3 regions of the Rathayibacter sp. AC451 genome follow, and region 3 is predicted to be linked to each of the others. Evidence: predicted binding sites of a transcription regulator. Region 3 holds the regulator's gene; each other region holds the start of a gene.

Region 1 (7,074 bases), 330 kb from region 3:
GGAGAGCAATGTCCAAGATCAAGGTTGAGGGAACCGTCGTCGAGCTCGACGGCGACGAGATGACGCGGATCATCTGGCAGAAGATCAAGGACACCCTCATCCACCCGTACCTCGACGTGAACCTCGAGTACTACGACCTCGGCATGGAGCACCGCGACGCGACCGACGACCAGGTCACGATCGACGCGGCGCACGCCATTCAGAAGCACGGCGTCGGCGTCAAGTGCGCGACCATCACGCCCGACGAGGCGCGGGTCGAGGAGTTCGGCCTGAAGAAGATGTGGAAGTCGCCCAACGGCACCATCCGCAACATCCTCGGCGGCGTCATCTTCCGCGAGCCGATCATCATCTCGAACATCCCGCGCCTGGTGCCGGGCTGGAACAAGCCGATCATCATCGGCCGCCACGCGTTCGGCGACCAGTACCGCGCCACCGACTTCGTCTTCAAGGGCAAGGGCACGCTCACCGTCGAGTTCACCCCCGAGGACGGCTCCGAGCCGATGAAGTTCGAGGTCTACAAGGCCCCCGACGACGGCATCGCCCAGGTCCAGTACAACCAGGACGCCTCGATCCGCGACTTCGCGCGCTCGTCGCTCAACTACGGGCTGACCCGCAACTACCCGGTCTACCTCTCGACGAAGAACACGATCCTGAAGGCCTACGACGGCCGGTTCAAGGACATCTTCGAGGAGATCTTCCAGACCGAGTTCAAGGAGCGCTTCGACGCCGCGGGCCTCACCTACGAGCACCGCCTCATCGACGACATGGTCGCCTCGGCCATGAAGTGGGAGGGCGGCTACGTCTGGGCCTGCAAGAACTACGACGGCGACGTGCAGTCCGACACCGTGGCGCAGGGCTTCGGCTCGCTCGGCCTCACTGACCTCGGTGCTCTCCACGCCCGACGGCTCCGTCGTCGAGGCCGAGGCGGCGCACGGCACGGTCACGCGGCACTACCGCCAGCACCAGGCGGGCAAGCCCACGTCGACGAACCCGATCGCCTCGATCTACGCCTGGACGCGCGGCCTCGCGCACCGCGGCAAGCTCGACGGCAACCAGGAGCTCATCGACTTCTCGCTCGCGCTCGAGGACGTCGTCATCAAGACGGTCGAGTCCGGCAAGATGACCAAGGACCTCGCGCTGCTCGTCGGCCCCGACCAGGGCTGGCAGACGACCGAGGAGTTCCTCGCGACGCTCGACGAGAACCTCAAGGCGCGCATGTCGGCCTAGCCGGCCTCCGGCTCGCAGAACACGCTCCGGCTCGCAGGATCCTCGGATCCTGCGGGCCGGACGTGTTTCCGCGAGCTGGGACGTGTTAGCGCGGGCCGGACGTTTTCCCGCGGGCCGGACGCGCGTCGACCGGCGCGTCCGCGGAGCTCAGAGGACTCGAGCCAGCTGGTCCAGCGCCGCCGACGCGTCCGGGCCCGACGGCATGAGCACGACGCTCGCGGCGCCGGCCGAGTGCAGCTCGGCGATCCGCGCGCGGGCCGACGACGCGGTCCCCACGACCGCCAGCTGGTCCACCCACTCGTCCGGCAGATCGCGGACGAAGGCCGCCCGATCGACGCTCCGCTCCCGCAGCGCGCGGAACTCCGGAGCGAACGGCAGGGGGTCGATGTGCGGCGCCCAGTCCGGCTCGCCGATCCACTCGAGTCCGGGGCGCACGAGGTCGCGAGCGGCCGAGGCGTCGTCGTCGACGGCCGCCACGTTGTACGCGACGACGCGGCCGGACGTGCCCAGGTGCTCGCGGGCCGCGGCGAGGTACTCCGGAGTGACGGGCTCGGCCAGCACGGCGCCGTCGGCGATGCGGCCGGCCAGCTCGAGCGAGCGGGGACCGCGGACTCCGGCGAGCAGCGGCGGCACGACGGCGGGCGGCGTCTCGAGGCGGAGCGAGTCGACGGCGACGTAGCGTCCGTCGCGCGCCGTCTCGGCTCCCGAGAGCAGCGAGCGCACGGCGTCGAAGTGCTCCTCCAACAGGGTCAGGGGGCTCGCCGGCCAGATGCGCAGTCCGCGCATCCAGTGCGGCATTCCGTGCCCGATGCCGGCGTGCACGCGGCCGGGGAACAGCTCGGCGAGCGTGCCGAGCTCCATCGCGGTGAACGCGGCGGTGCGGGCGGCGGCGGGCAGGATCCCGATGCCCACGACGATCCGCTCGGTGGCGGCGAGGACGGCCGCGGCCTGGGCGATGCCGCCCCGGAAGCCGAGGTCCTCGACGACCCAGAGCTCGTCGAAGCCCGCGGCCTCCGCGCGGCGGGCGTAGGGGAGGACCTCGGAGGCGGGGAGATCGCGGGGGAGCAGGATTCCGACGGCGGCGTCGGGCGATGAAGCGCGCATCCTCTCAGCGTAGGGCTGCGCCGCCGCACAGAAAGGCGGGGCGGCCGCTCGCGCAGCCGCCCCGCCGGAGACGCCGGTCTACTCGGCGTGCGCCTCGCTCAGCTGCACCTGCTCGGGGCCCGAGGCCGAGACGACCTCGATCTTCCGGGAGCGCGCCTTCTCGGAGACGGGGATCGTGACCGAGAGCACTCCGTTGTCGTACGACGCGGAGATGCGCTCGGTGTCGACTCCCTGGCCCAGGCTCAGCTGGCGGACGAAGGTCGCCGACTGGCGCTCACGGGTGATCCAGGTGACCCCCTCGCCGCCGGCGACGGTGCGCTGCGCGCGGATCGTGAGCAGCTGACCGTCCACGTCGACGTCGACCGAGCCGGGGTCGATGCCCGGGAGGTCGGCGGTCAGGACGTAGTGGTCGCCGTCCCGGTAGAGGTCGATCGGCATGCGGCGGGGGCCCTGGCCCGAGCCGAAGAGGGCGGAGGCGAAGCGGTCGAGCTCGCGGACGGGGTCGTAGGTGACGGCCATGGGAATCACTCCATTCGGTCTGGCAACGGATGAATCTCGAGTTGAGCCGACTCGACTCAACTGAGAAGAATTTAGCACTCGGGCAGGGAGAGTGCCAAGAACAGAAGTCACCCTTTCAGGGACTTCGTAACGTGTTCGTAACAGAGCCGGGCAATCGAGTTCGTAGGGTCGATCCAGTGCGGGAACCGATCCGGTTCCCAGCGAACGTGAGTAAGGACATCGATTGCCGATCCACCCCTCCCACCGTCCACCTGTCCGGCGCGCAGAGAGGTGGATCCTCGCGGGTCTCGCGGCTCTGGGCGTCGCCGCCTCCGCCGCGTTCGCCGCCACGGGCGCGAGCGCCGCTCCCGCGATCGGGAGCGCCTCCCTCGTCGGCGGCCTCTCGTCGCTGCAGAGCTTCGACGACGGCGACTACGTCGTCACCCTCGTCGAGCCGTCCGCCGCGACGTACAAGGGCACCGACGCCCGCTTCGCTCGCACCGCCCCCGACGCAGGAGCGCAGCTGCAGGCGCGCTCCGCGCCGGTCGAGGACTACGCCGACCACCTCGAGAAGCGCCAGGACGACGTGGCGGCCGCTGTCGACGCCGAGATCGGCTACCACTACACGGTCGCGCTCAACGGCTTCTCCGCGACTCTCACCGGCGCTCAGGCGAGCCGGCTCGCCGAGCGCAAGGACGTCGCGCAGGTCAGGGAGGTCGAGGACCTGACGCTCGACCGCGCTCCCGGTGCCGCGCAGACCGCGCCGCTCGCCCAGGCGCCGACGGACGGCATCCCCGTTCCCGACACCGGCCAGCAGCGCTCCACCGACTTCCTCGGCCTCGAGGGCGCTGACGGCGTCTGGAACGCCGTCGGCGGCGTCGAGGAGGCCGGCGAGGGCATCGTCGTCGGCGTCATCGACTCCGGCATCGCGCCCGAGAACCCCTCGTTCGCCGGCGCACCGCTCGCGACGAGCCCCGGAGCCGCCCCGTACACCGACGGGGAGGCCGTCACCTACCGCAAGTCCGACGGCGGAGACTTCGTCGGCGCCTGCGAGAGCGGCGCCGACGCCTCCCAGCAGTGGAACGGCGACGAGTGCAGCCAGAAGCTGATCGGCGCGCGCTGGTTCCTCGGCGCGTCCGAGAGCGTCGGCTCGGCCGACAACCCCGAGTTCCTCTCGCCGCGCGACGCCGACGGCCACGGCTCGCACACCGCCAGCACCGCCGCGGGCAACGCCGACGTCGAGGCGAGCGTCGACGGCTACGACTACGGCACGATCTCGGGCGTCGCCCCGGCGGCCAAGGTCGCGGCCTACAAGGTCTGCTGGAACGGTGACGTCGAGGGCACGGACGACGACGACTTCTGCTCCGGCACCGGGATCCTCGGCGCCATCGACGCGGCCGTGAAGGACGGCGTCGACGTGATCAACTTCTCGATCGGCGGTGGCTCGGCGACCTCCACGCTGACGCTCTACGACGAGGCGTTCCTGAACGCCGCCGCCGCGGGCGTCTTCGTGGCGGCCTCCGCGGGCAACTCCGGCCCCGGTGACTCGACCCTCGACCACGCGTCGCCGTGGTACACGACGGTCGCGGCGTCCTCCATCCCGACCTACACCGCCACCGCGACGCTCGGCGACGGGCAGGCGTTCGTCGGAGGATCGATCTCGGTCCACGACGACGTCGCCGGACCGCTGGTGAACAGCGCCGACGTCGTCCTCCCCGGCTCCGAGACGCCGACCGTCTGCGCCCCGGGCACGCTCGACCCCGCGAGGGTCGCCGGCACCGTCGTCGCCTGCACCGCGGGCACCACCGCGCGCGTGTCGAAGTCGGCCGAGGTCGAGCGGGCCGGCGGCATCGGCATGCTGCTGCTCAACCCGTTCCCCAACGCGCTGCACGTCGACGACCACTCCGTCCCGAGCATCCAGATCGACTCGCAGGCCTACGACGCGATCACCGAGTACGCCTCGACCGACGGTGCGACGGTCGTGCTCAGCGAGGGCAACCTCACGGGTGCCGAGATCCCTGTCCCGCAGGTCGCCGGCTTCTCGTCGCGCGGCCCGGCCGAGGCCGACGGCAGCGACGTCCTCAAGCCGGACCTGACGGCGCCCGGAGTCGCGATCCTCGCGGACTCCTTCAACGCCGAGGGCGACGACCCGGCCTTCGCGTTCGAGTCGGGCACCTCGATGTCCTCGCCGCACGTTGCGGGCCTCGCGGCGCTGATCCTCGGCGTCTCGCCGAACGCCTCGCCGTCGGCCGTCAAGTCGGCCATGATGACGACCGCGTACGACAGCGTCGACCAGGCGGGCGACCCCTCCGAGGACGTCTTCGCCCAGGGCGCGGGTCACGTCGACCCCACCCGCTTCCTCGACCCCGGTCTGCTCTACGAGAGCGGACCGACCGACTGGATCGCGTTCCTCAAGGGTGCGGGCTACGTCTTCGACCCCGACTTCGAGGTCGACGCCATCGACCCGTCCGACCTGAACCAGGCCTCGATCGCCATCGGCTCGCTCGCCGGGACCCAGACGGTGACCCGCACGGTCACGTCGACCGGCCCGGGTGAGTACACCGCCTCGATCGACGTCCCCGAGATCGACGCGGTCGTCTCGCCCTCGACGCTGTCCTTCGGGGCGGCGGGGGAGACGGCGGAGTACACCGTGAGCTTCACGACCGAGGACGCCGAGCTCGGGCAGTTCGCGACTGGCTACCTGGCCTGGACCAGCGCCGAGCACGAGGTGCGCAGCCCGGTCGCGGTGCGCCCGGTGCTGCTCGACGCCCCGTACGAGGTGTCGGGATCCGGCTCGACCGGCTCGACCACCGCCACGATCACGCCCGGCATCGACGGCGCGCTCCCGCTCTCGCCGAGCGGTCTCGCGCGCGGCGTGCTGGCCGAGGACGCGACGGCGGCGGACGGCCACTCGGGCACGCTGCCCGCCGGCACGACCCTCGAGACGACCGTGGAGGTCCCCGAGGGGGCGACCTTCGCCCGCTTCGACCTCGACTCGATCGACGAGACGGCCGACCTCGACCTCTACGTCGATCTCCTCGACGCCGCGGGCGAGCCGGTCTCGGAGGCGGTCTCGGCCACCGGCTCGGCGGACGAGCGCGTCGACCTCGACTCGCCGGAGGCCGGCACCTACCGGGTGACCGCGGACATCTACGCGGTCGGAAGCGACGACACCGTCACCTTCGATCTGCGCAGCTTCGTCGTCACCGCGGAGGGCGGCGAGGGATCGCTGACCACCGAGCCGGAGACGGTGGACGCCGTGCTCGGAGAGCCCGTCGACTACGCGATCTCGTGGTCCGACCTCGCGGGGCCGGCCGAGTACCTCGGCCGCATCGCCTACGCGGACTCGGGTCTCGCGACGCTCGTGAGCGTCAGCGTGACCGAGGACGTCACCCCCGGGCCGCAGCCGACCGCGACTCCGGAGCCGACCGCGACTCCGGAGCCCACTGCGACTCCTGAGCCGACTGCGACTCCTGAGCCGACCGTGAGTCCTGAGCCGACTGCGACTCCGACCGCTGGGCCGACCGCCGGGCCCGCGCCCACCTCCTCGCCGACCGCCGGACCGGGTCTGCCCGGCACCGGAGGTCCCGGGAGCCTGCCCCACACGGGCTTCGAGGCCGGTCTCCTCGGAGCCGCCGCGCTGGCCCTGATCGGCGCAGGAGCGGTCATCACCGGAGTCCGACGCCGCGCACTCGCGCAGCGTGAGGGCGCCGCAACGGAGTAGAACCGCTCGACGCGACGGCCGTCCTGCTCGCCCCCTCGGGGCGGCGGGGCGGCCGTTCGCCGTCCGAGCCCGCGGGGTGGGCGAGGAGTGCTACGAGATCGAGCGGCGTCCGGCGATGACGCCCGAGACGATGGCGATCACGCCGAACACGATCGCGACGATCGGCTGCCCGAGGTCGAGCCATGCGAGCGCCGCGGCGCCCATGACGAGCAGCTCGATGAGCGAGCGGCCGTAGACGTCGATCGCCAGGACGGCCCGGGGCGAGAGGAAGAGCGCCCAGACGAGGGCGGCGAGGACCGGAGCGCCGATGCCGACGACGATGCTCCACGGCATCCCGAAGCTGCTGAAGCCCCAGATGCCGAAGGTCACCAGGGCGACGAGCTCGAGGAGGAATCGGACGACGGCGTTCGGGCCGATCCGGGGGTCGCGGTCCGCGGTGGTCGCCTCTGCTGGATTCACGCCGACCATGCTAACCGTCCTCTCCGACCGCGCTCCGAGCATCACTTGCCGTGAGGGAAAGT
Region 2 (7,074 bases), 1.9 Mb from region 3:
CGGTAGCGGGTTCCGGCGAGCATGCCGGGGAGGTCGAGCGAGACGACGCGCTTGTCGCGCAGCTGCTCCGGGACCTCGCCCGCGACGATCGCACGGGCCAGGCCCTCGACGATCGCGGTCTTGCCCACGCCGGCCTCGCCGACGAGGACCGGGTTGTTCTTGGTGCGGCGGCTGAGGATCTCGATGGTCTGCTCGATCTCGTCGGCACGGCCGATCACCGGGTCGAGCCGGCCGTCGCGGGCCAGCTGCGTGAGATCGGTGCCGAACTTGTCCAGCATCGGAGTCTCGGAGGCGGGGGTGCCGGCCTCCTGCTGCTGCTCCGGACCGGTCGTGACGGTCTCGCGCAGTCCCTGGGTGAGCGCCTCCGCGGTCACTCCGGCGCGCGCCAGGACCTGCCCGGCGGGCGCGTCCTGACCGAGCACGAGCGCGAAGAAGAGGTGCTCGGGGTCGATGTAGGTCGATCCGCTCGAGCGGGCGACCTGGTAGCTGTGGAACAGCGCGCGCTGCGCACTGGGCGTGATGGTGGCGGCGCTCTGCGAGGCGTGGGCCTCGCCGGCCTGCGGCAGGCGCGCCTCCGTGGCCGTCGCGATCGCGCCGGGGTCGACGCCGATGCGGCGCACGGCCTGAGCCACGGCCTCGTCGTCGATGAGCACGCGCAGCACGTGCAGGGCGTCGAGCTCGGTCTGTCCGCGCTCGAGGGCGAAGCGTCCTGCGGCCTGCAGGATGCTCTGGGTACGGGCGGTGAGGAATCGGCTGAGGTCGATGGACCGCGCCGCGCGGGCGCGCTCACCGTCGAGGTAACGGGCGAGGAAGTCGTCGAACGAGTTCGCTCCGGCCTCGTTGAAGTTGTCGGGCACCAGTCCTCCTGAAGAGTTGAGTCACTTGCACTCAAGTTCAACGCGGAGGGCCGGATCCTATTCCCGGGTCTTCGCCGCACACCTCCTCCCGCCCTCGGTACCGTCGAGTCATGAGCAGTGATGGAGGAGAGGTGCGTGCGCAGGAGCGTGCGACACCGACGGCTCCGTCGCTGCAGGAACTGCGAGCGCACCGAGAGGAACTGCTCGATCTCGCATCTCGATCGGGGATCACCGCGGTCGCCGTCTTCGGTTCGGTCGCGCGTGGCACGTCGACGAGCGGCAGCGACGTCGACGTGATCGTCGACGCCGAGCCGGGCACGAGCTACTTCTCCCTCGCTGCGTTCGCTCTCGGCGCGGAGGCGCTTCTCGGTCGCTCCGTCGACGCCGTCTTCCGATCCGGCCTGCGTCGAGGACGAGACGACGCCATGCTCCGCGATGCGGTGCCTCTGTGACGGACCGATCGGCACGCCGGCTCGACCTGATCGTCGAGGACTGCGCGAGAGCCCAGGCCGCAAGAGCCGACTCGGTGACTGACGGCCCCGGGTGCTGAGCACGTGGAGATCGAGTTCGACGCGATCGTCGTCTTCTGGCGCGGGCCGGCGCCCTGGCATTTCGTGCGGGTGCCGGAGGAGCACGTCCCGGCGATCGCGGACGCCGCAGCCCACGTGTCGTACGGCTGGGGCATGATCCCCGCGACGGTGACGCTCGGCTCGAGCACCTGGAGTACGTCGCTGTGGCCGAAGGACCGCGGCTACCTCGTGCCGCTCAAGACCTCCGTGCGCCGAGCGGAGGGCGTCGAGGTCGACTCCGCCGTCACCGTGCGCCTGCGCATCTGACGCCTCCCGGACGTGCGAGAGGGCACGGCCGGAGCCGTGCCTCTCTGTGCGCCGACGCGCATTTCCTCCGGGGTGGGAGATCAGGGGACCGTGTAGCCGGCGGCGCGGAACATCTCGTACCACTCGGCCCGGGTCAGGGGGATGTCGGAGCCGAGCGCCGCTTCGTGCACGCGCTGCTCGTTGGTGGTGCCGAGCACGACCTGCATGTTCGCGGGGTGGCGCGTGATCCACGCCGTGGCGATCGCGATAGCGGGCACGTCGTACTGCCCGGCGAGGCGGTCGATCACCGCGTTGAGCTCCGTGTAGGCGGGGTTGTCGAGGAAGACACCGGTGAAGAAGCCCGCCTGGAACGGCGACCACGCCTGCACGGTGATGTCGTTGAGGCGGCAGTAGTCGACGATGCCGCCGTCGCGCATGATCGACTGATCCAGCGCGGCCATGTTCGACGCGACTCCCTGCGCGATCAGCGGCGCGTGCGTGACCGACAGCTGCAGCTGGTTCGCCACGATCGGCTGGTTCAGCGACTTCTTCAGCAGCTCGATCTGGTACGGCGTGTGGTTCGAGACGCCGAAGTGCGTGACCTTGCCGGCGGCGTGCAGCTCGTCGAAGGCGCGGGCGACCTCGTCCGGTTCGACGAGCGCGTCGGGGCGGTGCAGGAGGAGCACATCGATGCGGTCGGTCTGCAGCGCCTTCAGCGACCCCTCGACCGACTCGATGATGTGCTCGTACGAGAAGTCGAAGTAGGGGCCGTCGCCGACGATGCCGCACTTGGTCTGCAGCACGATCTCGTCGCGCTGGGACGGGGTGAGCCGCATCGCCTCGGCGAAGCGCTCCTCGCAGTGGTGCACGGCGTTGCCGTAGACGTCGGCGTGGTCGAAGAAGTCGATGCCGGAGTCGCGCGCCGTGCGCACGAGATCACGGATGGCGTCGTCGCTCATGTCGGGGATGCGCATGAGGCCGAGGACGACGTTCGGGGATTCGATGCCGGAGGCGCCGAGGGGGACGTGCTTCAAGGGGGACTCCTTCGTCGGGTACTCCCCCACGGTAGGGGGGCCGGCTGAGTGGCGTCCAACAGCGGGTGCTGGTGCGATTCATGAGCCGGAGTGGTCAATCCGGATGCTTGCTCGTCCCCCTCCCCGGTGAGAGGGTGCCGTCATGACGATCGAGGTGCGCCCGGCGTCCGTCTTCGAGGACGTCGCGACGATGAACGGGCCGAAGCGAGCCGATGCGAGCGTGTGCTGGTGCCTGAGCTACCGGCTGCTCTCCTCCACCGAGAACACCTCCCTCCGCGGTCCTGCACGGGGCGAGCGGATGCGCGAGCTGGTGGCGCAGGATCCCCCGCCGGGCGTGCTCGCCTACGACGGCGACCAGGTGGCAGGCTGGGCCGCCGTGCACCGCCGTGCGGACACGAGCTATGCGAAGAACCGGAGGATCCCGCACGTCGACGACCTCGACGTGTGGACGGTCTGGTGCATCCGGGTCCGCCCCGGCTTCCGCCGCCGCGGCATCTCGCACGCCCTGCTCGCCGGCGCCGTCGACTTCGCACGGTCGCACGGAGCCCCGGCGATCGAGGGCTACCCGGTCGACAACCGCGGCGCGACGGTCGAGCAGACGATGGCCTACGTCGGCACCCGCGCCCTCTTCGAGCGCGCCGGCTTCTCGTGGGCGGCCGACACGACCTCGGTGCTGAACGGCTTCCCACGGGTGCTCATGCGCCTGCCGCTCTGACATACCACGGCGATATGATTCGGTCGTGAACCTCGACCGCCTCCCCCTCGGCGCCGTTCTGCGGCGCGCCCGCGAGGACGTCGCGATGTCGCAGACGGCACTCGCCGCGGCCACCGGTCTGCGCCAGCCGAACATCGCCGCGATCGAAACCGGGGCGCGTCGTCCGAGTCCGGAACTGCTCGAGCGACTCCTCCGGGCCGCCCGACTCCGCCCGTCGATCGTTCTGGAGTACCTCGCCGACGACGTCCTCCAGCTCGCCGCAGAGCACGGACTGGGCGACGTCCGGGTGTTCGGATCGACTGCCCGCGGCTCGGACGACGAACGGAGCGACATCGATCTGCTCGTCACGGCGGATCCGTCCGTCGACTTCCTCCGCCTGGCCGCGTTCCGCGGTCGCGCCGAGGCGCTCCTCGGGTTCCCGGTGGACGTGGTGATCGACAGCCCCGACGACGAGGTCGTGGCGGCGATCCGACGCGAGGCGGTGCCGCTGTGACCTGGCCGGACGACGGAGCGACGACGCCCGGCCGCTTCACCGCCCGCCCCCGCCGCCCCGCCGACGACGCCGACAAGCGCTCCCGGCTGATCCTCGAGGCGGACCGGCTCCTCTCCCGCCTCGATCGTGCCGCGCGAGACGGCGAAACCGAGTTCATCCGCCCCGTCTCGGACAGCAGGGACATCGGCGCGCTCGCCCTGATCACTCTCGCCGAGTTCGTGCACCGCGACCTGCCGGCCGCCGTCGTCGCACAGCTGCCCGGCGACGCGGTCGAAGGGCTGCGAGCGACGCGGAACATCGCCGCGCACAACTACTCCGCGCTCGACAACGAGCGCTTGTGGGCGACCGTGACCGTGCACGCCCCGGCGCTGCTCCGCACGATCCGGGCCGCGCTCCTCGACGGCTGACCAGCGCGCCGTCCCCGCGAACGAGGAACGGCCCCTCACCTGTGTCGGGGAGGGGCCGTTCGCCGTGGAGGACCGGACGTGGTGTCGACGCCTAGAAGTCCCAGTCCTCGTCCTCGGTGTTCACGGCCTTGCCGATCACGTAGGAGGAGCCGGAGCCCGAGAAGAAGTCGTGGTTCTCGTCCGCGTTGGGCGAGAGGGCCGACAGGATCGCGGGGTTCACGTCGGTGACCTGCTTGGGGAACATCGGCTCGTAGCCGAGGTTCATCAGGGCCTTGTTGGCGTTGTAGTGCAGGAACTTCTTGACGTCCTCGGTCAGGCCGAGCTGGTCGTAGAGGTCCTGCGTGTACTGCGCCTCGTTGTCGTAGAGCTCGTAGAGCAGCGAGAACGTGTAGTCCTTGATCTCGTCGCGCTTGGCCTGGTCGACGCGCTCGAGGCCCTTCTGGAACTTGTAGCCGATGTAGTAGCCGTGCACGGCCTCGTCGCGGATGATGAGGCGCACGAGGTCGGCCGTGTTGGTGAGCTTGGCCCGCGAGGACCAGTACATCGGCAGGTAGAAGCCCGAGTAGAAGAGGAACGACTCGAGCAGCGTCGAGGCGACCTTGCGCTTCAGCGGGTCGTCGCCGCGGTAGTAGTCCATGACGATCTCGGCCTTCTTCTGAAGGTTCGGGTTCTCCACGGACCAGCGGAACGCCTCGTCGATGTCCTGGGTGTTGGACAGCGTCGAGAAGACCGACGAGTAGCTCTTCGCGTGCACCGACTCCATGAACGCGATGTTCGTGTAGACGGCCTCCTCGTGCGGGGTGATCGCATCGGGGATGAGCGACACCGCGCCGACCGTGCCCTGGATGGTGTCGAGCAGGGTCAGGCCCGTGAACACGCGCATCGTGAGCTGCTGCTCCTCGTGGGTCAGCGTGTTCCACGACTGGATGTCGTTGGACAGCGGGACCTTCTCGGGCAGCCAGAAGTTGCTCGTGAGGCGGTTCCAGACCTCCACGTCCTTGTCGTCCTGGATGCGGTTCCAGTTGATGGCGTTGACGTGGCTGACCAGCTTGAGCTTCTCAGGGGGAGTCATGATCTCTTCTTCGTGCGGATAGGTCGTGCGGTGTCGTTCGGGTGGGTGCCGCGGCGGACGCTACAGCATGCAGCTGACGCAGCCGTCGACCTCCGTGCCCTCCAGCGCGAGCTGGCGGAGACGGATGTAGTAGATGGTCTTGATGCCCTTGCGCCAGGCGTAGATCTGCGCGCGGTTGATGTCGCGGGTGGTCGCGGTGTCCTTGAAGAACAGCGTCAGCGAGAGTCCCTGGTCGACGTGCTGCGTCGCCGCCGCGTAGGTGTCGATGATCTTCTCGTAGCCGATCTCGTACGCGTCCTGGTAGTACTCCAGGTTGTCGTTCGTCATGAACGGCGCCGGGTAGTAGACGCGGCCGAGCTTGCCCTCCTTGCGGATCTCGATCTTCGACGCGATCGGGTGGATCGAGGACGTCGAGTTGTTGATGTACGAGATCGAGCCGGTGGGCGGGACCGCCTGCAGGTTCTGGTTGTAGATGCCGTGCTCCATGACCGAGGCCTTCAGCGAGCGCCAGTCGTCCTGGGTGGGGACGGCGATGCCGGCGTCGGCGAAGAGGCGGGCGACGCGCTCGGTGGCGGGAGCCCACTCCTTCTCGGTGTAGGTGTCGAAGAACTCGCCCGAGGCGTACTTCGAGTCGGCGAAGCCCTCGAAGGTGGTGCCGCGCTCGATGGAGATGTTGTTGGAGGCGCGCAGGGCGTGGAACAGCACCGAGTAGAAGTAGATGTTGGTGAAGTCGATGCCCTCCTCGGATCCGTAGTGGATGCGCTCGCGGGCGAGGTAGCCGTGCAGGTTCATCTGGCCCAGGCCGATGGCGTGCGACTTGTCGTTGCCGTCCTCGATCGAGCGGACGGAGGTGATGTGCGACTGGTCGGACACCGAGGTGAGACCGCGGATGGCGGTCTCGATGGTGCGGCCGAAGTCGGGCGAGTCCATGGTCAGCGCGATGTTCATCGAGCCGAGGTTGCAGGAGATGTCCTTGCCGATGGTGGCGTAGGAGAGGTCCTCGTTGTAGGTCGTCGGGGTGTTGACCTGGAGGATCTCGGAGCACAGGTTCGACATGTTGATGCGGCCCTTGATCGGGTTCGCCTTGTTCACCGTGTCCTCGAACACGATGTAGGGGTAGCCCGACTCGAACTGGATCTCGGCGATGGTCTGGAAGAACTCGCGCGCCGAGATCTTGGTCTTCTTGATGCGCGGGTCGTCGACCATCTCGCGGTACTTCTCGGAGATCGAGATGTCGCCGAAGGGCAGGCCGTAGACGCGCTCGACGTCGTAGGGCGAGAAGAGGTACATGTCCTCGTTGTTCTTCGCGAGCTCGAACGTGATGTCGGGCACGACGACGCCGAGGGACAGCGTCTTGATGCGGATCTTCTCGTCGGCGTTCTCGCGCTTGGTGTCGAGGAAGCGCAGGATGTCGGGGTGGTGCGCCGAGAGGTACACGGCTCCCGCACCCTGGCGGGCGCCGAGCTGGTTGGCGTAGCTGAAGCTGTCCTCGAGGAGCTTCATCACGGGGATGATGCCCGAGGACTGGTTCTCGATCTGCTTGATCGGGGCGCCGGCCTCGCGGATGTTGGAGAGCGAGAGCGCCACTCCGCCGCCGCGCTTGGAGAGCTGCAGCGCGGAGTTGATGCCGCGGGCGATCGACTCCATGTTGTCCTCGATGCGCAGGAGGAAGCACGAGACG
Region 3 (7,074 bases):
GCGCCGCGACATGCCGCTCCTCCGCTGGTCGGGCCGACGGAGCCGGCGCTGCACCGTCGGGCGACGGCTCAGACACTCTAGGGGAGCGGAGCGCCCTGCTGCGCGGACGGCGCGGCGGGCGCGCTCGCCGGAGGCCGGCGGACGGGCAGGAGGAGGACCAGCCCGACCGCGAGGACGAGGACGAGGCCGAGGATGCCCCAGTACTGCACGTTCGACTCGTCGCCGCCGGAGGCCGCCGCGGCGATCGAGACGAAGGCCGCGAAGGCGGCCGGGGCGAGGAAGGACGCGGCGCGGCCGGTGGTCGCGTAGAGCCCGAAGATCTCGCCCTCGCGGCCCTCCGGGATCAGACGGGCGAGATAGCTGCGGCTGGCCGACTGGGCGGGCCCGACGAAGAGGCAGAGCAGCAGTCCGAAGATCCAGAAGACGGTGGCGCCGCCGTCGTGCAGGACGAAGACCGCCGTGCCGCAGACGACGAGCCCGACGAGCGAGGCCACGATGACCGTCTTGGGGCCGAGCCGGTCGTCCAGAGCCCCGACCGAGATGGTGGCGACTCCCGCCACCACGTTCGCGGCGATCGCGAAGAGGATCACCTCGCCGGCGCTGAAGCCGAAGGTGCCCTGGGCGAGGACGCCGCCGAAGGTGAAGACGCCGGTCAGGCCGTCGCGGAAGACCGCGCTGGCGATCAGGAACGCGACGGTGCTGCGGCTCTCGCCCCAGAGCGCCCGGATCTGGCGGAACAGCGCGCGGTAGGAGGCGATCACGCCGATCCGCTCGCGCCCGCCGGCCCGCGCCGGCAGCTCGGGGACCGAGACGAGCACCGGGACCGCGAAGACCGCGAACCAGACTCCCGCGAGCAGGATCGAGACGCGGACGTCGAGTCCGTCCTCGCCGGTGACCCCGAAGAGCCCCACCTCGGGCGAGATGAAGCCGAAGTAGACGATCAGCAGGAGCACGATGCCGCCGACGTAGCCCATGCCCCAGCCGAAGCCCGAGACGCGGCCGATCGTGGCGCGCGTCGAGACCTGGCTGAGCATGGCGTTGTAGTTGACGCTCGCGAACTCGAAGAAGACGGTGCCGACGGCGAGCAGTCCCAAACCCAGCCAGAGGTACGCGGGGTCGGGGCGCACGAAGAACATCAGCAGGATGCACGCGACGACGACCGCGGAGTGGATCCCGAGCCAGAGGCGGCGGCGTCCGCCCAGATCGGCCCGGCGTCCGGTGAGCGGGGCGATGAGCGCGACCACCAGGCCCGCTCCGGCGAGCGACCAGCCCAGCGCGGCCGAGACTCCGCTCGGAGTGCCGAACAGGCCGTCGGTGGTGAGGTAGACGGTGAAGACGAAGGTCGTCACGACGGCGTTGAAGGCGGATCCGCCCCAGTCCCACAGTCCCCACGCGAGGACTGTCCTGCGGCCGGTGCGTTCGGTCATGCGCTCACCGTAGGGCGTCCGGGTGAACGGCGGGAAGCGGGCCCTGAGAGTTGAGCCGACTCGACTCAGGTTCTCGGCTCCCGGCTTGACTCCAGGATCGACCTGCATAAACTTGAGTGTGCGGGGCTCAAGTCCCGCGGAGGTTTGCACCACTCACGTCAGCACCACTCACGACAACTGATCGACCCCCTCACGGACGGCCGGTCGCGAAGGAGAAACACGCTATGTCCCGTGCCGTAGGCATCGATCTGGGAACCACCAACTCGGTCGTGGCCGTCCTCGAGGGCGGCGAGCCCACCGTCATCGCGAACGCCGAGGGCTTCCGCACTACCCCCTCCGTCGTCGCGTTCACGAAGGACGGCGAGGTGCTCGTCGGCGAGACCGCGAAGCGCCAGGCCGTCACCAACGTCGACCGCACCCTCGCCTCGGTCAAGCGCCACATGGGCACCGACTGGACCTTCGGGGTCGAGGACAAGAAGTACACGCCGCAGGAGATCTCGGCCCGCATCCTGGGCAAGCTCAAGCGCGACGCCGAGCAGTACCTGGGCGAGAAGGTGACCGACGCGGTCATCACCGTCCCGGCGTACTTCAACGACGCCGAGCGCCAGGCCACGAAGGACGCCGGCGAGATCGCCGGACTGAACGTCCTCCGCATCATCAACGAGCCCACCGCGGCCGCCCTCGCCTACGGCCTCGACAAGGGCAAGGAGGACGAGCTCATCCTCGTCTTCGACCTCGGTGGCGGAACCTTCGACGTCTCCCTCCTCGAGGTGGGCAAGGACGACGACTTCTCGACCATCCAGGTGCGCTCGACCTCGGGCGACAACCGCCTCGGCGGCGACGACTGGGACCAGCGCGTCGTCGACTACCTCGTCAAGCGCTTCAAGGACTCCACCGGCGTCGACGTGTCGAAGGACAAGATCGCCCGCCAGCGCCTCAAGGAGGCCGCGGAGCAGGCCAAGAAGGAGCTCTCCTCGAGCACCTCGACCAGCATCCAGCTGCCCTACCTCTCGCTCACCGAGAACGGCCCGGCGAACCTCGACGAGACGCTGACCCGCGCCAAGTTCGAGGAGCTCACCAGCGACCTCATCGAGCGCACCCGCAAGCCGTTCACCGACGTCATCGCCGAGGCGGGCGTGAAGGTCGACGACATCGCGCACGTCGTGCTCGTCGGCGGGTCGACCCGCATGCCGGCCGTGGCCGAGCTCGTCAAGAAGCTCACGGGCGGCAAGGAGCCCAACAAGGGCGTCAACCCGGACGAGGTCGTCGCCGTCGGCGCCGCGCTGCAGGCCGGCGTCCTCAAGGGCGAGCGCAAGGACGTCCTCCTCATCGACGTCACCCCGCTCTCGCTGGGCATCGAGACCAAGGGAGGGATCATGACCAAGCTCATCGAGCGCAACACCGCGATCCCGACCAAGAGGAGCGAGACCTTCACCACGGCCGACGACAACCAGCCGTCCGTCGCGATCCAGGTCTTCCAGGGCGAGCGCGAGTTCACCCGTGACAACAAGAACCTGGGCACCTTCGAGCTGACCGGCATCGCGCCGGCGCCGCGCGGCATCCCGCAGGTCGAGGTCACCTTCGACATCGACGCCAACGGCATCGTGCACGTGTCCGCGAAGGACAAGGGCACCGGCAAGGAGCAGTCGATGACGATCACCGGCGGCTCGTCGCTGCCGAAGGACGACATCGAGCGCATGGTGCGCGAGGCCGAGGAGCACGCCGCCGAGGACAAGGCCCGCCGCGAGGCGGCCGAGATCCGCAACAGCGCCGAGACCCTCGCGTACTCGATCGACAAGCTGATCAAGGACAACGAGGACAAGCTGCCCGAGGACGTCAAGTCCGAGGTGCAGGGCGACGTCGACGCGCTGAAGACCGCGCTCGCCGGAGACGACGACGCGGCCGTCAAGACCGCGTTCGACGCCCTCAACGCCTCGCAGACCAAGATCGGGCAGGCCATCTACTCGCAGGACCAGGCCGCGCAGAGCGCCCCGCAGGACGCGCCGGCCGAGGACGAGAAGAAGGACGACGAGGACATCGTCGACGCCGAGGTCATCGACGAGGACGAGCCGAAGGACACCAAGTAGCGATGGGCAAGCACAACCAGGAGCCGACCGAGGGCGTGCCCGAGGACGAGCCGACCACCGGAGCCGAGGCGGCCGAGTCCGCCCAGGACACCGAGGGTCTGATCGAGGCCGAGGGCCCCGACGTCGAGACGACGCTCTCGGACGCCGACCTCTCGTTCCTCTCGGGCCAGTCCGACGCCGAGACGCTCGCAGCGGAGCACCTCGCCGACCTCCAGCGGGTCACCGCGGAGTACGCGAACTACCGCAAGCGCACGGAGTCGAACCGGCAGGTCGAGAAGGAGCGGGCCATCGGCGATGCGGTGAAGGTCATCCTCCCCGTGCTCGACGACCTCGACCGCGCCGAGAAGCACGGCGACCTGCAGGAGGGCGGTCCGTTCACCGCCATCGCGCAGAAGCTGCGCGGCGGGATCGAGAAGCTCGGGCTGGTGAAGACCGGAGCCGTCGGGGACCTGTTCGACCCGAACATCCACGAGGCGATCTTCCAGCAGCCCACCCCGGGCGCCGAGACCTCCACGGTCGCGGACGTCGTCGAGGCGGGCTACTACCTCGGAGGCTCGCTGCTGCGGGCCGCCAAGGTGGTCGTGGCCGTCCCCGCCGACTGACACCCTCCCGCACCACCGCGAGGGACCCCGTCCCGCACCCGGTCCGCCCCTTCGGGCGAGGCCCGGTCGGGGCGGGGTCCCTCGCCGCACTCGACACAGGAAGAGGCACATGGCCAGCCAGGATTGGTTCGAGAAGGACTTCTACAAGGTCCTCGGCGTGTCCAAGGACGTCTCCGCGGCGGATCTGAAGAAGACCTACCGCAAGCTCGCCCGGCAGTTCCACCCGGACTCCAACCCGGGGGACGCCCGGGCGGAGGCGCGCTTCAAGGAGATCAGCGAGGCGTACACCGTCCTCTCGGACGCGGATCAGCGCAAGGAGTACGACCAGATCCGCGCGATGGGCGGTGGCGCGCGCTTCACCGCCGGCGGCCAGCCCGGCGGGTTCGACGACGTCTTCGGCGACGTGTTCGGCCAGGGCGGGCGCCCCGGTGCCGGCAGCAGGCAGGGCCCCCCTCCCGGATTCGAGGACCTCCTCGGCGGGATGTTCGGGGGAGCGCCGGGCGGCAGCCGCTTCGGCCAGCCCACGGGCGGCTTCCGCGGTTTCGGCGGACCGCAGAAGGGGTCCGACGTCACCGCCAGCACGACCATCGACTTCCGCACCGCGACCCGCGGCGACACGGTGCAGCTGCAGACGGGCGAGGGCCGACCGCTCTCCGTCCGCATCCCCGCCGGCGTCGCCGACCAGCAGAAGATCCGCGTGCGCGGCAAGGGGCGCCCCAGCCCCGACGGCGGCGAGCCGGGCGATCTCGTGCTCACCGTGGCCGTCCGCAAGCACCCGGTCTTCGAGCGCGACGGACTGAACCTCCGCGTGAACGTCCCGGTCACCTTCGTGGAGGCCGTGTTCGGCGCCACGATCGAGGTGCCGACGCTCGGGGGCGATCCCGTCAAGCTGCGGGTGACGCCCGGCACGCCGAGCGGACGGGTGCTGCGGGTCAAGGGCCGCGGCGTCGAGACCGGCAAGGGCACCGGAGATCTGCTCGCCGTCATCCAGGTGGCGGTGCCCGATCACCTGTCCTCCGCCGCTCGGGCGGCGCTCGAGGCCTACGCGGCCGCGGAGCCCGCCGAGAACCCGCGCGAGGACATCCTGGAGAAGTCCCGCTACTAGGCGCGGGCGCGACGGCGTCCCTGCGGACGCGACAGGCCCGACCGGCCGGAGAGGAGGCGACGATGGACGAGAACACCCCCGTGTTCGCGATCGCCGTCGCCGCCGACCTCGCCGGCATGCACCCGCAGACGCTGCGCCAGTACGACCGGCTCGGACTCGTCCGACCGACGCGGACCGCGGGCAAGTCGCGCCGCTACTCGATGCGCGACGTGGTGCAGCTGCGCGAGGTCGCCCGGCTGTCCTCCGAGGGCGTGTCCCTCGAGGGCATTGCGCGGATCCTCCAGCTCGAGAACCAGGTGCAGTCGCTGTCCGCCCGCGTGCGCGAGCTCGAGTCGGCCCTGGCCGACGAGCTGCTCAACCGTCCCGGCCGTCGCGTGTTCGCCGCGGGCCTCGAGGGAGACGTCGTCACGCTCCGCCACGGCACGCGTGCCCAGCGGCGGACGGAGGTCGTCGTCTGGCGCCCGATGCCGCGCCGGAGCGACGCGGACGAGCTCGACGCCCCGTGACCGGGGTACGCTGACCCTCGCGCCCGGCACCGTCGCCGGTCCGCCCGCTCCGTCGCCACGGCAGCGGTGACACGAGGAGGACCGATGGCCCAGCCCAGCGAGCACGACGAGCCCGTCCGGAGCGACGCCTCGACCGAGCGCACGACCCGCGCCGAGCACCGCTCGCCGGTCGTGCCCGACAACGGCTACAGCCGCGAGTCGTACGCGATCCACGCCACGCGCACCGAGCTCCCGCTCTTCTCGAACGCCCTGCACGGCAGCCGCGACGACGCGCGGTGGCTCTCCTCGCTCTCGGGCGTGCTCTCCTCGGGCGACCCCGAGGCCGCGGCGACCGCCGCCCAGGCCGCCATCGAGCGCCGCCGTCGCCGGTCGGGCGACTCCGACTCCGACTCCTAGCCCGAGCGACCGCGATCGACCCGGGCGTTCCGCGCCGGCCGGAGCGTTCGCCGCAGACGCGGGTCAGTCGCGTGCGCGGACGCTCGCGTAGCGGCGGTCCAGCCGCGTGCCGAGGCGGCCGCCCGTCGACCGCTGCAGCAGATCGGAGCCGCGCGACACGAGTTCGCCGCCGAACGGCAGCCCGCGCACAAGCCCGCGCACCGCCACACGCTCCGAGTCGGTGTAGCCGAGCAGCACGTAGAGGCCCACGACCGCCATCGCGGCGATCGTCGCGACCCGGCCCGGCAGCTGATCGAGGATCCCGCCGTTGCCCTCGACCGGCTCCGCCAGGGTCACGCACATCAGGAAGATCGTCGCGTAGACGGCGAGGTGCACGTGGACGCTCCGCCACGGACGCGCGAGGGCGGCGATCGGCAGGATCCAGAGCGCGTACCAGGGGTGGATCGCGGAGGAGGCCGTGACGAACGCCAGCAGCGCCGTGGAGAGCCGCGCCAGGGGGTCGATCGCTCGGCGGGTCAGCAGGAGCCAGGCGGCCACGGCCCCGGCGAGCGTCAGGGCGAGCAGCTTGACTAGCGTCACGGCCGCCGCCGGGTCGTGCCCCGTCAGCTCGACCGACGACGAGACCAGCACCGCGACGAGCGACATCGGCGCGTACCAGTGCAGGATCGTGCCGGGCACGATCATCGCGGCGACCCAGCCCACTCCGACGCCCGCCGCGAAGCCGAGCGCGACGACGAGGCCCAGCGCTCCGAGCCCGGTCCAGAGCCAGCCGCGCAGGCGCTCGCGCACTGTCGCGTCGTGCCGGAGCCAGAGCAGGGCGAGCACCGGCAGTGCGATCACGGCGACCGGCTTCACCGCGATCGCGGCGCCCATGAGCACGACCGCGAGGACGTGACGGTCGGTGCATCCGTAGTAGAGCGAGGCGAGGATGAGCGCCAGCATGAGCGAGTC

The links. Region 3 encodes HspR, which represses chaperone genes until heat shock. Its sites were predicted from a motif close to AAGTTGAGTCNNNNNGACTCAACTT; they were not measured.
Positions count from the first base shown of each region.
Region 1: the regulator HspR is predicted to act here: its motif matches at 2,889-2,913, upstream of AC0CID_RS18665 (Hsp20/alpha crystallin family protein).
Region 2: the regulator HspR is predicted to act here: its motif matches at 871-895, upstream of AC0CID_RS07940 (ATP-dependent Clp protease ATP-binding subunit).

Region 1 is NZ_CEEDBD010000001.1:3,886,140-3,893,213, forward strand. Features, by position in the region: partial or broken gene AC0CID_RS18655 (NADP-dependent isocitrate dehydrogenase) at 9-1,227, shown strand; gene AC0CID_RS18660 (LLM class flavin-dependent oxidoreductase) at 1,375-2,331, opposite strand; gene AC0CID_RS18665 (Hsp20/alpha crystallin family protein) at 2,410-2,850, opposite strand; gene AC0CID_RS18670 (S8 family serine peptidase) at 3,074-6,553, shown strand; gene AC0CID_RS18675 (YrdB family protein) at 6,644-7,012, opposite strand.
Region 2 is NZ_CEEDBD010000001.1:1,668,208-1,675,281, forward strand. Features, by position in the region: gene AC0CID_RS07940 (ATP-dependent Clp protease ATP-binding subunit) at 1-857, opposite strand, end outside; gene AC0CID_RS07945 (nucleotidyltransferase family protein) at 968-1,309, shown strand; gene AC0CID_RS07950 (DUF1905 domain-containing protein) at 1,412-1,693, shown strand; gene AC0CID_RS07955 (aldo/keto reductase) at 1,774-2,706, opposite strand; gene AC0CID_RS07960 (GNAT family N-acetyltransferase) at 2,849-3,421, shown strand; gene AC0CID_RS07965 (helix-turn-helix domain-containing protein) at 3,447-3,914, shown strand; gene AC0CID_RS07970 (HepT-like ribonuclease domain-containing protein) at 3,911-4,321, shown strand; gene nrdF (class 1b ribonucleoside-diphosphate reductase subunit beta) at 4,413-5,393, opposite strand; gene nrdE (class 1b ribonucleoside-diphosphate reductase subunit alpha) at 5,454-7,074, opposite strand, start outside.
Region 3 is NZ_CEEDBD010000001.1:3,554,918-3,561,991, forward strand. Features, by position in the region: gene AC0CID_RS17035 (hypothetical protein) at 1-12, opposite strand, end outside; gene AC0CID_RS17040 (MFS transporter) at 78-1,427, opposite strand; gene dnaK (molecular chaperone DnaK) at 1,652-3,514, shown strand; gene AC0CID_RS17050 (nucleotide exchange factor GrpE) at 3,517-4,116, shown strand; gene AC0CID_RS17055 (DnaJ C-terminal domain-containing protein) at 4,226-5,221, shown strand; gene AC0CID_RS17060 (heat shock protein transcriptional repressor HspR) at 5,284-5,727, shown strand; gene AC0CID_RS17065 (hypothetical protein) at 5,812-6,123, shown strand; gene mptB (polyprenol phosphomannose-dependent alpha 1,6 mannosyltransferase MptB) at 6,187-7,074, opposite strand, start outside.